3 regions of the Latilactobacillus curvatus JCM 1096 genome follow, and region 2 is predicted to be linked to each of the others. Evidence: predicted binding sites of a transcription regulator. Region 2 holds the regulator's gene; each other region holds the start of a gene.

Region 1 (4,816 bases), on a different replicon from region 2:
CGTGGTAATTGAAGCCCAAATCTTCATTGCAATTGTGAATACAGTGTTAACAACGATTACGTTAACGGTAATGAAAATGCCTAATATTCCGAGTTTAGCCATCATGATTTTCCTATTGTCGATGGTACCGGTCGCAGGAGTCATCGTTTCATGTATCCCATTGTGCATTATCGCCTTTTCAGTCGGCGGAATTCAGTATGTGGTTTATATATTGGTGATGATTTTAGTCATTCATGCCCTAGAAGCATATGTTTTGAATCCGCGATTTATGTCGAGTAAAACACAGCTGCCAATTTTCTTTACATTTGTTGTTTTATTTGTAGCAGAACGTTTCTTAGGAACTTGGGGGTTAATTGTTGGATTACCAATCTTTACGTTCTTTTTAGATGTACTAGGTGTGAAGACCATTCAAAAATCGGGTAAAAAACAAAAAAAAGCGGCTAATTGACGCGGTTAGGATCCGCAACAAGGGTGGCCAATTGGTTAAGATCGATTTGCAATTCGATAGCAACAATAAATAATGCTTTTAGTGATGGGGCAGCGCCTTTTTCCCACCGGAAGATCATTGAGCTACTAATCTTGGTATTATATTTTGCGCTGAGTAGATCGGCGAGCTGTTGCATTGTTAGATTCTTAGCAGTTCGCTTATCGTGTAGTAATTGTCCGAACATTTAGCACCGTCCTTTATCACGCGTTTGACTTATAAGTTTAATTATATGACAAATGACGTCAATAAGTGAACACTTGGGACTAAAGTTTTTAATTGACAGAGTTCTTACATTATCGTAATATTCCTAATGTGGAACGGGATTGATAACGTTTCTTGGGGGTGCTGAATGTGGCAGAAAAATTATTTGTTCTATCAGGTTATTTAAAGGGTCATGATTTGAAACAGCAAGTTGTTGCTGATGTATTGGGCAAAACATTAACGACGGCTAATCGTAAGATTAGAGGGAAGATTCCATTTACCGTCAAAGAAATTCAATTACTACATGACCGCTTGGGAATTCCAATCGACGTGTTTTTTTAAGAATAGTTCCTAATCAGGAACTAAGTAATCAGTTTTAAATGAACCAAATAAAAATAACCCTGTCGACTGAAAATCGTCGACAGGGTTATTTTTATTGGCTATTTTGCTTTAAGGAGTTCTAATTTACCTTGAACAATCATTTCGCAAAGATCAGGATAACTGATACCAAGCACTTCTGCTTCTTGTGGAATTAATGAAAGTGGCGTCATCCCAGGTAATGTATTTCCTTCGATCACGTGTAAGCCATTTTCAGGACTCCAGAAGAAGTCGATGCGGGCGTAGTTCGTTAAGCCAAGTGCTTGCATAGCATCAAGTGCCATTTGTTTCATGGCTTCGTGCACATCATCAGGTAAATCGTTTGGTGGTGTGACAAATTGAGTGGTATTTCCAGTCACGAATTTGTGCTCAAAGTCATACCAACCGTCATTAACGACGATTTCGATGGCAGGTAATGGTTGACCATTAATCACGCCAAGTGAGAATTCGCGACCTTTAATGAATTCTTCGATTAAAGCTTCGCGGTCGAAACGAAGCGCATCTTCGACAGCTGGTTGTAACTCAGCTTCGTTGTGCACGATATGTGTCCCAACACTTGAGCCACCGTTACTTGGTTTTACCACGACAGGGTACTCAAATGGGATTTCTGGCATGGGTTGGTCGCGATAAGCAGCGACAAACCGAGCAGTTGGAATTTGGTTATATAATAAGATTTCCTTTGAAACCTTTTTACTCATTGTAATACCTGCTGCGAGTGTGTCACTACCGGTATAAGGAATTCCAAAGAGATCGAGAACCGCTTGGACTTTACCGTCTTCGCCATCGCCACCATGAAGTGCGAGGAAGACAATATCAGCAGTTTTACAAATCTCTAAGACATTCGGGCCAAAGAGTTGTGTTGAACCATCAGTACGTAATGCGTTGATGGCGTCGTCTGTTAAAACTTCGTCGCTGATGTCGTAATCTTTTTCAACAGGTGTTGAAGAATAAAGATCATCGATTGATGCGACGTCGTGCAAATCATTTCCTAAGAAAAGATCAACGAAAGCAACGTCATGGCCTTTCGTTTGTAATGCATTGGTAATTTTGTGTCCAGACGTTAATGAAACGTTACGTTCGGTACTACGCCCGCCCGCTAAGACAACAATTTTCATATGAACCTACCTCCGAATATTTTTGGAACCTTAAGTATAGCACAAAACCATATTAGGCGGGTATCAAAAAGCTGAAAAATCAGTGGTCTAGTTTAAAAATTGGCACTCAACAACAGCGAATGCTAATTACTTGCATTTCATGATTAACGGACTAGAATAGAGTTGTAAAGATTAAGAAAGGAAGTTTTAGAGATGGCAAACGAATTAATGAATGGTCGTCAAAATTGGCTAGATAATTTTGGTGGAGATGATTGGTTCAAGAATTTCGGTCAGCAATTATTGGCAATGTCGCCTGAAACGGACAACTTACTCAAAACAGATGTTAAAGAGACCGATAAGGATTACCAATTAGCGGTTGATTTACCAGGACTGGACAAGAAAGATATTCACGTGGATTATCAAGATAATACATTGAAGATTAGTGCTAAACGTGATAGTTTCGCTGATCATAGTGACAGTCAAGGCAATATCGTTCAAAGCGAACGGCATTATGGGCGCTTTAGCCGGCAATTCTACCTACCTGGTGTCAACCGGGATCAAATCGATGCGCAATATCAAGATGGCGTCTTACAATTAATGTTACCGAAGTTAAGTGAATCAGACCAACCAACGAACCCAATTGAAATTCGTTAATTAAAAAAGCGGCACCAACCATAAAATGGTTGGTGCCGCTTTTTGAGTTATAGAAAAAGAGAGGCGTAAAACAATATGAGACCTGCTACAAGAGTACAACATTTAAATTTGGTGAGTAAGGCAATCCGCCGCTGTTGAATGGGTGAATCGAGTGGGAGTATGACGACTTTTAATTCATTTTCAGGATGCGCTTGTAGATAGGCTTTCCAAAAAGTATGCTGTGCTTGAAAAGTCGGCAACTTAAGGTAGAGAAACGCGATAAAAATGAATGCACTCCCCAAAAGACGGATTGCAATGTTCAGGGCATCTAGATAGAGCGCTGTTAGACAGCCACCGATTGATAAAAAGAATAAAAGGACTAACCAAGATGTTAAAGGAACAGCTTGCTTGTAAAAGGATGCGTTGAAATAAGCTTGTTTCATTGATTGTTGCGCTTTGTAAGCTTGGTCATCCGTGTCAGGATATTGGTCCAAGAAATTTTGCTTGAGTGTTGGCTTTAGCATATTGAGACGCACGATAAAATAAGATGAACTGATAGCTAACAGGCAACCAATAACGGTGAGAAAAAAGGCTTGATTTGGGGACAAAATAATACCTCCTAATTGATAAATAATTGTAGTATAGCAAATATTTATCAACTATTAAGATTTAATCAGTAATTTTAATATTTCATTGAGAGATAATGCGCTTTCTAAATAGTAGATTGTAAAATTAATCCGAACGCTGTTCGGACAAAAAAGATCAGCTTCCTTTAAAATGGTGTTTACCACAAACCCATCTTTTAGGAGCTGATCTTTTGTCTAGTATAACCTATTCCGAACGAATTAAAATCGAAACCTTTTGTGAACTAGGGCTGTCCAATATCCAAATGGGCGTTCGGCTGAACCGATCACCGTCAACAATTTCTTATGAATTATCTCGATGTCAACCTTATCAGGCTGAATTAGCACAAACAGATGCCGAATACAAGCGATCACGATGTGGTCGGAAAACTAAGCTGAGCGATGAGTTAAAGCAAAAAATTCTCAACCATTTACGTCTAAGCTGGTCACCAGGAATGATTGCTCACGAATTTAAACTAGCTACTAAATCTATTTATAATTGGCTAAATCAGGGGAGAATTGGTTTCTCCTTGAATGATCTACCTGAACATGGCGTACGCCAACGGCGTAACGTTGACCAACGATCCAAATATAATCAATCTTTGGGGCGATCAATTGAACAGCGTCCCATGATGATTAATCAACGTAAGCGCATCGGCGATTTTGAACTAGATACAGTCGTTGGTCCTCGTGGGCATAGTAAGGCAGTTTTATTAACTTTAATCGATCGCAAATCACGGTTCCTTTGGGCATACCGGTTAAAAGATCGGACGACAGCGACTGTTAATGAAGCACTAACTAAGTTCCTAACCACTTTTAATGGTCCGGTGCACAGCTTTACTGTGGACCGTGGCACTGAGTTTAGTGGGCTAGTATCACTTGAATCACAATATGGTATTAAGACCTATTACTGCCATGCTTATACGCCAGCTGAACGTGGTAGTAATGAACGCTTTAATCGGAATTTACGTTATTTTTATCCTAAAGGGACTCGTTTTGAGCACATTAGTGCTCAAGATTTAACGACGACGTTACTCCAAATTAACCAGCGACCGCTTAAAATACTCGACTGGCAAACACCGTATCAGGTTATGCTGACAAATTTGTCCAAAAATTCGGATTAAATTTGCAATCTACCAAATATTCATTGCCCATTTTCTCGCGATTACACTTTTCATCCAATCAAAAAACGCCCGCCTTTCAGCGCGCGTTTTTTCTATTTAATTAACGTGTAATCATCTGCATCCACATTATCAATCAATGGTGACATGCCACCTGTTGCTAATAAAGTGAGGCGATGCATCGCTCTCGAACAGATCGTGTAGAGCAATTGCCGTTGATCTTCATGATTGTAGTTGGTTGCACTGACTTGCCAGCCGATAATCGCATCGAATTCCAAT
Region 2 (4,816 bases):
CTTTGATTACACTTATGGTAAAAAAGAGATTGCGAATATGACGACATTGTCAGACTATGCCAAAGGGCGCTTTGCCATTGTGACAGTTGCAGAACATGACCATAATGGTGTCAAAATCGGCTCGACATTAGTACGAGAGGATTTAGATGCTGGTAAGATTGCGGAAGCTAATGAATTACTCGGTTATGTTTACCAAACGACCGGTGAAGTAGTGCATGGTGAAGCACGCGGGCGAGAATTAGGGTTTCCAACTGCTAACATCGAATCGCAACGACCAGAACGATTACCAGGAATTGGGATTTATGCGGTCCGCTTTTTAGTGCGCGGTCAATGGTATATTGGCATGGCTTCAATTGGTCGGAATGTGACGTTCCACAGCAATAACCCGGTAACGGTGGAGATTAACTTATTAGATTTCAATGGCGATATTTACGGTGAACAAGTGAAAGTGGATTGGTATCACTACTTACGCGGCGAAGTGAAGTTTGACTCCGCGGAAGCCTTGATTGACCAACTCCACCAAGACGAAGCCGATACCCGAACTTATTTTGAGAAATTAGAGGCACAACATTAATGGCAGGCGCTTATATTCACATCCCATTTTGCGAGCATATTTGTTACTACTGCGATTTCAATAAGGTTTTCATTGAAGGTCAACCGGTCGATGATTATGTCGATATGTTGATTCGCGAGTTTCAATTAGTGATGGCAGAATACCCAGACGAACCAATTGATACGATCTATGTCGGTGGGGGGACACCAACTACTTTATCACCAGCACAACTCCAACGTTTAACCGATGGGATTCATCAATACTTACCTTATGAGGGTGGTGAGTTTACGTTTGAAGCCAATCCTAATGACTTACAAGATACTGAAAAATTGCAAGTTCTGAAGGACAACGGCGTCAACCGGTTAAGTATTGGCGTGCAGTCGTTTAATGATCAGATTTTAAAACAGATCGGGCGGATTCACCGAAGTGCGGATGTTTATCGGGCAATCGATAACGCGCGCAAGGTCGGCTTCGAAAATATGAGTATCGATTTGATTTTCCGCTTACCACAACAAAGTGAAGCGGATTTCATGGATAGTTTGAATAAGGCAATTGAACTCGACTTACCGCATTATTCGACGTACTCATTGATTCTCGAACGCAAAACAATCTTCTATAACTTGATGCGCCAAGGCAAGTTGCATTTACCATCGCAAGATGTTGAAGCACATATGTATCAAGCCGCGATTGATAGTTTCAAGCGGGCTGGTTTAGATCAATATGAAATCAGTAATTTTGCCAAGCCAGGCTTTCAATCTGCGCATAATCTAACTTACTGGCGCAATGAAAAGTATTTTGGCTTTGGTGCCGGTGCTTACGGCTATTTAGGTAAGGATCGTTACCATAACTTCGGCCCAATCCAACAATACCTAGAACCCTTAAAAGAAAATAAGGTGCCAGTCATTGAACGCCATGTTCTGCCACTGACCGAACAAATGGAGGAAGAACTCTTCCTCGGGTTACGGACGATGCAAGGCGTATCCATCAGTCATTTTCAAGATAAATTCAATTATCCATTACAAAATGTTTACGGCGAAACAGTTGCCACCCAAATTGCAAAGGGCTACCTCAAACAAGAAGGCGATTGGTTAAGACTAACTGAATCAGGTAAGTTCTTAGGCAATGAAGTCTTCCAAGAGTTTCTGCTAGATAGTTATTGAGTGCGTTCAAACCGGGGGATATTCTGAGCATTCGCCTTGTGTCGCTAGGCACAGGAATATGGTTTGAAAAGCACGTTATAAATATTCCACTTCATAAAGCGAGTCTCTTCCATCTAAGAAGCGGCTCGTTTTTTATTTTGTCCTTTGGTCCAGTAAGGCCCTCCGTCTAAGGACCGATTTTCAGTAAATCCGTAAAAAAGCCGGTACGTTTCTTGACTTTATTTGACGTTCTTGCTATATTAATAATTGTAATTAGCACTCATGATATTCAAGTGCTAAAAAGAGGTGATGACATGCTGACCGAAAGGCAATTAATGATTTTGAAAGAAATTATTCGTCTTTTTACAGAGAGTGGTCAGCCAGTGGGTTCTAAGAAGTTAATGGCAGAATTGCCGGTACACGTTAGTTCTGCAACAATTCGTAATGATATGGCTGATTTGGAAAGTGTCGGTTTAATTGAGAAGACGCATTCGTCATCTGGACGGGTACCGTCGATGCAAGGCTATCGCTACTATCTAGACCATCTCATGCAACCAGCAACCCTCAATCCGGTTGATGTGGCAACGGTCCAACAATCATTTGGACAGCACTATCATAAGATTGATGAAATCGTCTCACAATCGGCTAATATCTTATCGAACCTAACGAGCTATACAGCAATCGCGTTAGGACCGGAAGTGGCTGAGATTCGGTTAACTGGTTTTCGTCTAGTACCGTTGAGTAATCACCAAGTGATGGCGATTATCGTGACGAGTGCAGGGACAGTTGATAATCAGGTATTTACCATTCCACAAGCGATTTCGGGTGATGAACTCGAAAAAGCCATTCGAATCATTAATGATCACCTAATTGGCTTACCGTTAACCGTGGTTAGTCAGAAGTTAAAGACGGATGTACCGGCGCTATTAGCCCAGTACATGGCTTCTCCGACCGGCTTTTTAGACATCTTCGACGATGTTTTGAAAAAGGCGAGTCAAGAGCGCTTATTTGTTGGCGGTCAGATGAACTTGTTGAATTTTTCAGAGTTCTCCGATGTCACCCAGCTGAAGTCGTTGTATAACATGATTAATCGTTCAGATGATTTAGCCAAGTTGCTAGATTTGTCCCCTGGAGGCGCCAATAGCCAAGTTCAGGTTCGCCTGGGCACCGAGATGGCCAACGATCTGTTGAAACATTATAGTCTAATGACTGTTAATTATGACGTTGGTGAACACGGACAGGGAGTCATTGCACTACTGGGCCCCACTAGCATGCCCTATTCGCGGATGATTGGGTTACTCGATTTATTCCGTGAAGAGTTAGCGAAGAAATTAATTGATTATTATGCGAATTTCGATGATGATCAATCTTAAAAGGAGCGTGTTTGTTTGACCAAGCAAGAAAAGGCTGAGAAACAAGAAAAGCCAGTAGCAGAAATGCCAGAAACAGAAACACCTAAAGAAGAAACGCCATTTGAACCTGAATTAGAAGCAGATGAAGTGATCGAAGAGGCTGCACCTGACGAAGATGCAGCTAAGCCAGATTTAGCGGCTCAACTTGCTGAACTCCAAAAGAAATATGATGATTTAGAAGATAGTTTCTTACGGTCACAAGCTGAAATTAAAAACATTCAAACCCGTCATCAAAAAGAACAAGCTAGCTTGTTAAAATATGATGGGCAATCACTTGCAAAAGATGTCTTACCCGTTTTGGATAATCTAGAACGTGCGTTGGCAACTGAAGCAACTGATGATAGTGCTGAGAGTCTTAAAAAGGGTGTTCAAATGACATACGATCATATGAAACATGCTTTAGAAGATCATGGCGTTAAGGAAATTGAGGCGCAAGGACAAGCCTTTGATCCGACCATTCATCAGGCCGTGCAAACGGTCGCTGTTGATGGTGATCAAAAAGCGGATACTGTTGTACAAGTCTTCCAAAAAGGCTACTACTTGAAGGACCGCGTCTTAAGACCAGCAATGGTCGTTGTTGCACAATAAATTAAACTAAAAATCTAAAAAAAGAGGGTATTTTTTATGAGTAAAGTAATCGGTATTGACTTAGGGACAACCAACTCAGCTGTTGCCGTATTAGAAGGCGGACAACCAAAAATTATCACAAATCCAGAAGGCGCACGGACAACACCATCTGTTGTGTCATTTAAAAACGGCGAAATCCAAGTTGGTGAAGTGGCAAAACGCCAAGCAATCACTAACCCTGATACAATCGCATCAATCAAACGTCACATCGGCGAAGCAGGTTACAAAGTAACTGTTGGCGACAAATCATACACACCACAAGAAGTTTCAGCAATGATCTTACAATACATCAAGAAATTCGCTGAAGATTATCTTGGTGAAGAAGTCACAGAAGCTGTTATCACAGTACCTGCTTACTTCAATGATTCACAACGCCAAGCCACTAAAGATGCTGGTAAGATTGCCGGCTTAGATGTTAAACGGATTATCAACGAACCAACAGCTTCAGCATTAGCTTACGGTTTGGACAAGACAGAAACAGACGAAAAAGTCTTAGTTTATGACCTTGGTGGTGGGACTTTCGACGTTTCTGTTCTTGAATTAGGCGACGGTGTCTTCCAAGTATTATCAACAAACGGTGATACACATTTAGGTGGGGATGACTTTGATGAAGCCATCATGAACTGGTTAGTTGAAAACTTCAAATCAGACAACGGTATTGACTTGTCAAAAGACAAGATGGCTATGCAACGTCTAAAAGATGCTGCTGAAAAAGCTAAAAAAGATTTATCTGGTGTGACAAGCACCCAAATCAGCTTGCCATTTATCTCAGCCGGCGAAAACGGTCCTTTACATTTGGAAATGACTTTATCACGTGCTGAATTCGATAAGTTAACATCAGACTTAGTTGACCGGACAAAAGCACCTGTTATGAATGCTTTGAAAGATGCTGGTCTAGAATCAGGCGACATCGACAAAGTCATCTTAAACGGTGGTTCAACACGAATTCCTGCTGTTCAAGAAGCTGTTAAGAACTGGACAGGCAAGGAACCTGATCACTCAATCAACCCTGACGAAGCTGTTGCTCTTGGTGCTGCTGTTCAAGGTGGTGTTATCTCAGGTGACGTTAAAGATGTTGTTTTACT
Region 3 (4,816 bases), 880 kb from region 2:
CCGACTTGAGCATTTTTGCTAAGAATGATTTGGCCTTCATCAGGCGTTGTGATGCCGGCAATCATTTTTAATAAGGTTGATTTACCAGCCCCGTTTGGACCAACGAGGGCAACACGGGCGCGGTCTTGTACTTCGAGTTGTGCGTTTTTGAAAAGGTAATCGCCGCCAAAACTGCGTGCGACTTGTTGAACTTGTAATAATATCACGGCTAAAAATCCTTTCGTGCGGTGTTTTTTAAAGTTAATTGCGTTCATTTTTATAATACTACTGTCAACTATCATAACAGATTTAAACGATGGACAGTCAAAATTGTAAATATATTGCTTTTCACAAGAAAATTCAGTATGATTTCAGTATGGTACTACACTATTTTCACAAGCAAATCAAAAAGGAGGTTTCAAATGGTTGAGAATAATATCCCAAGAGCAACTGCAAAACGATTGCCTTTATATTACCGCTATTTAAACTTTTTGAACAATTCAGGGAAAACTAAAATTTCCTCTACTGGATTATCTGAAGCAGTTAAAGTAGATAGTGCGACAATTCGTCGTGATTTTTCATATTTCGGTGCACTGGGCAAACGTGGTTATGGCTATGATGTCGCTTCGTTGCTAGATTTTTTCAAGAAGACCTTGAACCAAGATCGATTGACAAACGTTGCATTGATTGGGGTGGGGAATTTAGGCCACGCCTTATTGAACTACAACTTTAAGCAAACCAATAATATTCGGATTAGCGCAGCATTTGATGTTAAACCCGAAATGATTGGAACAATTCAAACCGGTGTTCCTGTCTATTCAATGGACGAGATGGCCGAACAATTGAAGAACCAACAGATCGAGATTGTCATTTTAACAGTGCCAATTGATGAAGCTCAAGAAGTCACCGATGAATTAGTGGCCGCTGGGATTAAAGGGATTATGAACTTTACGCCAATTCGAATTTCTGTGCCATCAAACGTGCGGATTCAAAATGTTGATTTGGCTAAAGAACTACAAACTTTGATTTACTTCCTCGATAATTATACTGATGAACAAAATCAAGAATAAAAATAGCGTTTAAACAAGTTGCTCGTAGTAGCCGCCTGTTTGAACGCTTTTTTTAACGATTGAGATACAGTAAAGTGACGATCAGGTTCATCCCAGCATGGCTGATGATTGTGGTGAAAATCGAACCTGTCTTGCGGTACAGCCAACATAGGAAAAGACCGATGGCCGTGTAGATTAACAAATGCCCGTCCTGATGTAAAAAAGCAAACAGTAAACTTGAAATGATGGCGGCTAAAATGCGGTTTAAGCGACTGGCTAATCCACCAAAGATTGCTTTGCGAAACGTGATTTCTTCCATAATCGGTGCGGCGATGGTCGTTGCTAAAATAAGAAACGGTTGTTGTTGCATCATGGTCATCAGTGAAATGGTGTTGAGCGATTTGGCAGTGATGTGGAGAATGTTTTGTTCAATGAAGCCGGCGAGAATCTGAATTACTAAGACCAGTACAATGCCACACAACCCCCAAATGATAATGGGTTTGAGTGGGAAAGGCCGCTGCTCAATGGCATTGGCTTGTGTGCGTTGATTAAGATAGAGTAACCAGGCGGCACCGAGGCAATCAACAATGGTTGTGATTAGAAAAAACGAGGCAGATAGATGACCAAAACGGACGACTGCACTAGGAATCAATAAAATGAACAAATAGCTAATGATAATTGAAAAATTTTGTTTGTATAGCGTCATGTGAAAGCTCCTCAAAGGTTGTTGTGACAATAGCTTAGCGTATTAGCATTCAAATTGCAAAAGTGCTAGCATAATACTTGCAATGTTCTGAAAAAATGCTATGATAAAAATTGTGATTAGCACTTGAGATGATAGAGTGCTAAAAAAGTAAAATTGATGGAGGGATTTTAAGTGTTAAAACCATTAGAAGATCGCGTGATTATCGCCGTTAAAGACGAAGAAGAACAAACAGTAGGTGGGATTGTTTTGGCAAGTAATGCTAAACAAAAACCACAAACCGGCAAAGTAGTCGCAGTTGGTACCGGCACATTAACAAGTGACGGCAAACGAATTCCACTTGATATTAAAGAAAACGATGAAGTTATTTACGATAAATATGCAGGTTCAGAAGTTGAATATGAAGGTCAACAATATTTAGTGCTCCATGCTAAAGATATTATGGCTATTGTTGAATAATAATAAACAAAAAAATTTTTTGAGGTGAATAAATTATGGCAAAAGAACTTAAATTTTCAGAAGACGCACGTTCAAAAATGTTGGCAGGGGTTGACCAATTAGCCAACACAGTGAAAACAACATTAGGACCAAAAGGCCGGAACGTTGTTTTGGAAAAAGCTTACGGTTCACCAGAAATTACTAATGATGGTGTGACAATTGCTAAAGCAATCGAATTAGAAGATCATTTTGAAAATATGGGTGCTAAGTTAGTTTCTGAAGTGGCTTCAAAAACGAATGACATCGCTGGTGATGGGACAACTACTGCTACTGTTTTAGCTCAAGCAATTATTCGTGAAGGGATGAAGAACGTCACAGCCGGCGCTAACCCAGTTGGGATTCGTCGTGGGATTGAATTAGCAACTAAAGAAGCTGTTAAGAAGTTACACGAAATTTCACACAAAGTCGAAAGTAAAGATGCCATTGCCCAAGTGGCTGCTGTTTCATCAGCTAACGAAGAAACTGGTCGTTTAATTGCTGATGCAATGGAAAAAGTTGGCAACGATGGGGTCATCACAGTTGAAGAATCAAAAGGGATTGATACTGAATTAAGCGTTGTTGAAGGGATGCAATTCGATCGTGGTTACTTGTCACAATACATGGTAACGGATAACGATAAGATGGAAGCTGACCTAGATAACCCATATATCTTAATTACAGATAAAAAGATTTCAAATATTCAAGATGTTTTACCACTTTTACAATCAATCGTGCAAGAAGGTAAAGCCTTGTTAATCATCGCTGATGATGTTGATGGCGAAGCATTACCAACACTTGTCTTGAACAAGATTCGTGGGACATTCAACGTGGTTGCTGTAAAAGCCCCTGGTTTTGGTGATCGTCGTAAGGAACAATTAGAAGATATCGCCACATTAACAGGTGCCACAGTGATTACAAGTGACCTCGGTCTAGAATTGAAAGAAACAACTATCGATCAATTAGGGACAGCTGGTAAGGTAACTGTTACAAAAGATGATACAACAATTGTTGAAGGTGCTGGTAGCAAAGATGCCATCGCTGAACGGGTTGAAAACATCAAGAAACAAATTGCTGAAACAACATCAGACTTTGACCGTGAAAAATTACAAGAACGCTTGGCTAAATTAGCTGGTGGCGTTGCAGTGATTAAAGTCGGTGCTGCCACAGAAACAGAATTGAAAGAACAAAAATATCGGATTGAAGATGCTTTGAACGCAACGCGTGCAGCTGTTGAAGAAGGCTACGTTGCCGGCGGTGGGACAGCATTAATCGATGTGATCGAAAGTGTTGCTGCGCTTAAAGAAGAAGGCGACGTTCAAACCGGGATTAACATTGTGCTTCGTGCATTGGAAGAACCTGTTCGTCAAATCGCAACCAACGCTGGTCTTGAAGGCTCAGTAATTGTTGAAAAAGTTAAATCACAACCAGTTGAAGTCGGCTACAATGCAGCCAACGGCAACTGGGAAAATATGATTGAAGCCGGCATCTTAGATCCAACTAAGGTGACACGTTCAGCATTACAAAATGCAGCTAGTGTGGCGGCCTTAATGTTAACAACTGAAGCAGTGGTTGCTGACAAACCAGAAGACAACCCAGCACCAGCAGCAGGCATGGACCCATCAGCAATGGGCGGTATGATGTAAAGAAGTGCGTTTGAAACGGGTTGGTTCTGAGCATTAACCTAAAAACGAGCGTTATGGCGGTTTTTGCCATAACGCTCGTTTTGTAGTTAAGCGGAAGTCGTTATAACCAAAAAGCACGATTAAATCCAAAGTTCCAAAACTGGCAAAAGTTTTGGAACTTTTTTATTTTTCAAAAAAAATGCGCATATATAAATTGTGCGCAACCCTATTAATTAATTTTGATTGCGGTATAATAATAGTTGGAGGTGTTGACAATGATTTTTCGAAACCGGCGGATACTGATAACCTGTTTAATGTTAGGTGGCTTCTTTTTAGCGCGACCACAAACGGTCCAAGCAACGCCTGAAGAAACGCAAACTGCCATTAAGACAGCACAAGATCATCTATCCGAATTGAATAATAATATTAGTAATTTAACGTTAAAAACAACGCAATTGAACGAACAAATGACTGCAAAACAGGCGGATATTAAAGAAAAACAAGACGAGTTCAGCAAAACATCTGCTGATTATCAAAAGCAAGTGGCGATTATTGAAGGTAACCTGCGGCAATTACAAACACGAGATAGCAGTTTTAATCTTGATATGATCGATAGTTTATTGTCGAGCCAAAGTTTGAGCGATTTATTCCAAAAAGGTTCAATCATCAATCGACTGTTAGACGCTAAGGCGGATAATGCCGCTGAAACGGCCTCATTAGCTGAAAAAAAGCTGAACAAAAGACTGAATTAGAAGCGCAACAGGCCAAGCTGGTATCATTATCACAGGAAAATGATGCTGCAATTAAGGACTTAGATCAACAAAAACAACAAGCTAACGACCAATTAACGCAACTACAAACGAAGTTCAAGAAAGAATTAGAGGCGCAAGCGGCTGCTCAAAAAGCGGCGAGTGATGCAGGTGCCGCATTAATTACTGGTAACAAGGATTTAATGAATAATAAGATTATCCAAGAAGCGGTTAAAT

What was found. The regulator HrcA, encoded in region 2, represses chaperone genes, less so after heat shock. The targets are predictions, from matches to a motif close to TTAGCACTCNNNNNNNNNGAGTGCTAA.
Region 1: the regulator HrcA is predicted to act here: its motif matches at 2,281-2,307, upstream of LCU_RS09785 (Hsp20/alpha crystallin family protein).
Region 3: the regulator HrcA is predicted to act here: its motif matches at 1,851-1,877, upstream of groES (co-chaperone GroES).

The regions. Positions count from the first base shown of each region.
Region 1 is NZ_CP026117.1:4,075-8,890, forward strand. Features, by position in the region: gene LCU_RS09765 (AI-2E family transporter) at 1-448, shown strand, start outside; gene LCU_RS09770 (helix-turn-helix domain-containing protein) at 441-671, opposite strand; gene LCU_RS09775 (helix-turn-helix domain-containing protein) at 839-1,030, shown strand; gene LCU_RS09780 (D-alanine--D-alanine ligase family protein) at 1,129-2,181, opposite strand; gene LCU_RS09785 (Hsp20/alpha crystallin family protein) at 2,374-2,814, shown strand; gene LCU_RS09790 (hypothetical protein) at 2,862-3,401, opposite strand; gene LCU_RS09800 (IS30-like element ISLpl1 family transposase) at 3,611-4,540, shown strand; gene helD (RNA polymerase recycling motor HelD) at 4,633-4,816, opposite strand, start outside.
Region 2 is NZ_CP026116.1:798,422-803,237, reverse strand. Features, by position in the region: gene ribF (riboflavin biosynthesis protein RibF) at 1-574, shown strand, start outside; gene hemW (radical SAM family heme chaperone HemW) at 574-1,713, shown strand; gene hrcA (heat-inducible transcriptional repressor HrcA) at 2,007-3,065, shown strand; gene grpE (nucleotide exchange factor GrpE) at 3,081-3,692, shown strand; gene dnaK (molecular chaperone DnaK) at 3,729-4,816, shown strand, end outside.
Region 3 is NZ_CP026116.1:1,812,127-1,816,942, forward strand. Features, by position in the region: gene LCU_RS09345 (ABC-F family ATP-binding cassette domain-containing protein) at 1-206, opposite strand, end outside; gene LCU_RS09350 (redox-sensing transcriptional repressor Rex) at 402-1,049, shown strand; gene LCU_RS09355 (CPBP family intramembrane glutamic endopeptidase) at 1,102-1,734, opposite strand; gene groES (co-chaperone GroES) at 1,906-2,190, shown strand; gene groL (chaperonin GroEL) at 2,226-3,851, shown strand; gene LCU_RS09370 (coiled-coil domain-containing protein) at 4,106-4,582, shown strand; gene LCU_RS09375 (C40 family peptidase) at 4,815-4,816, shown strand, end outside.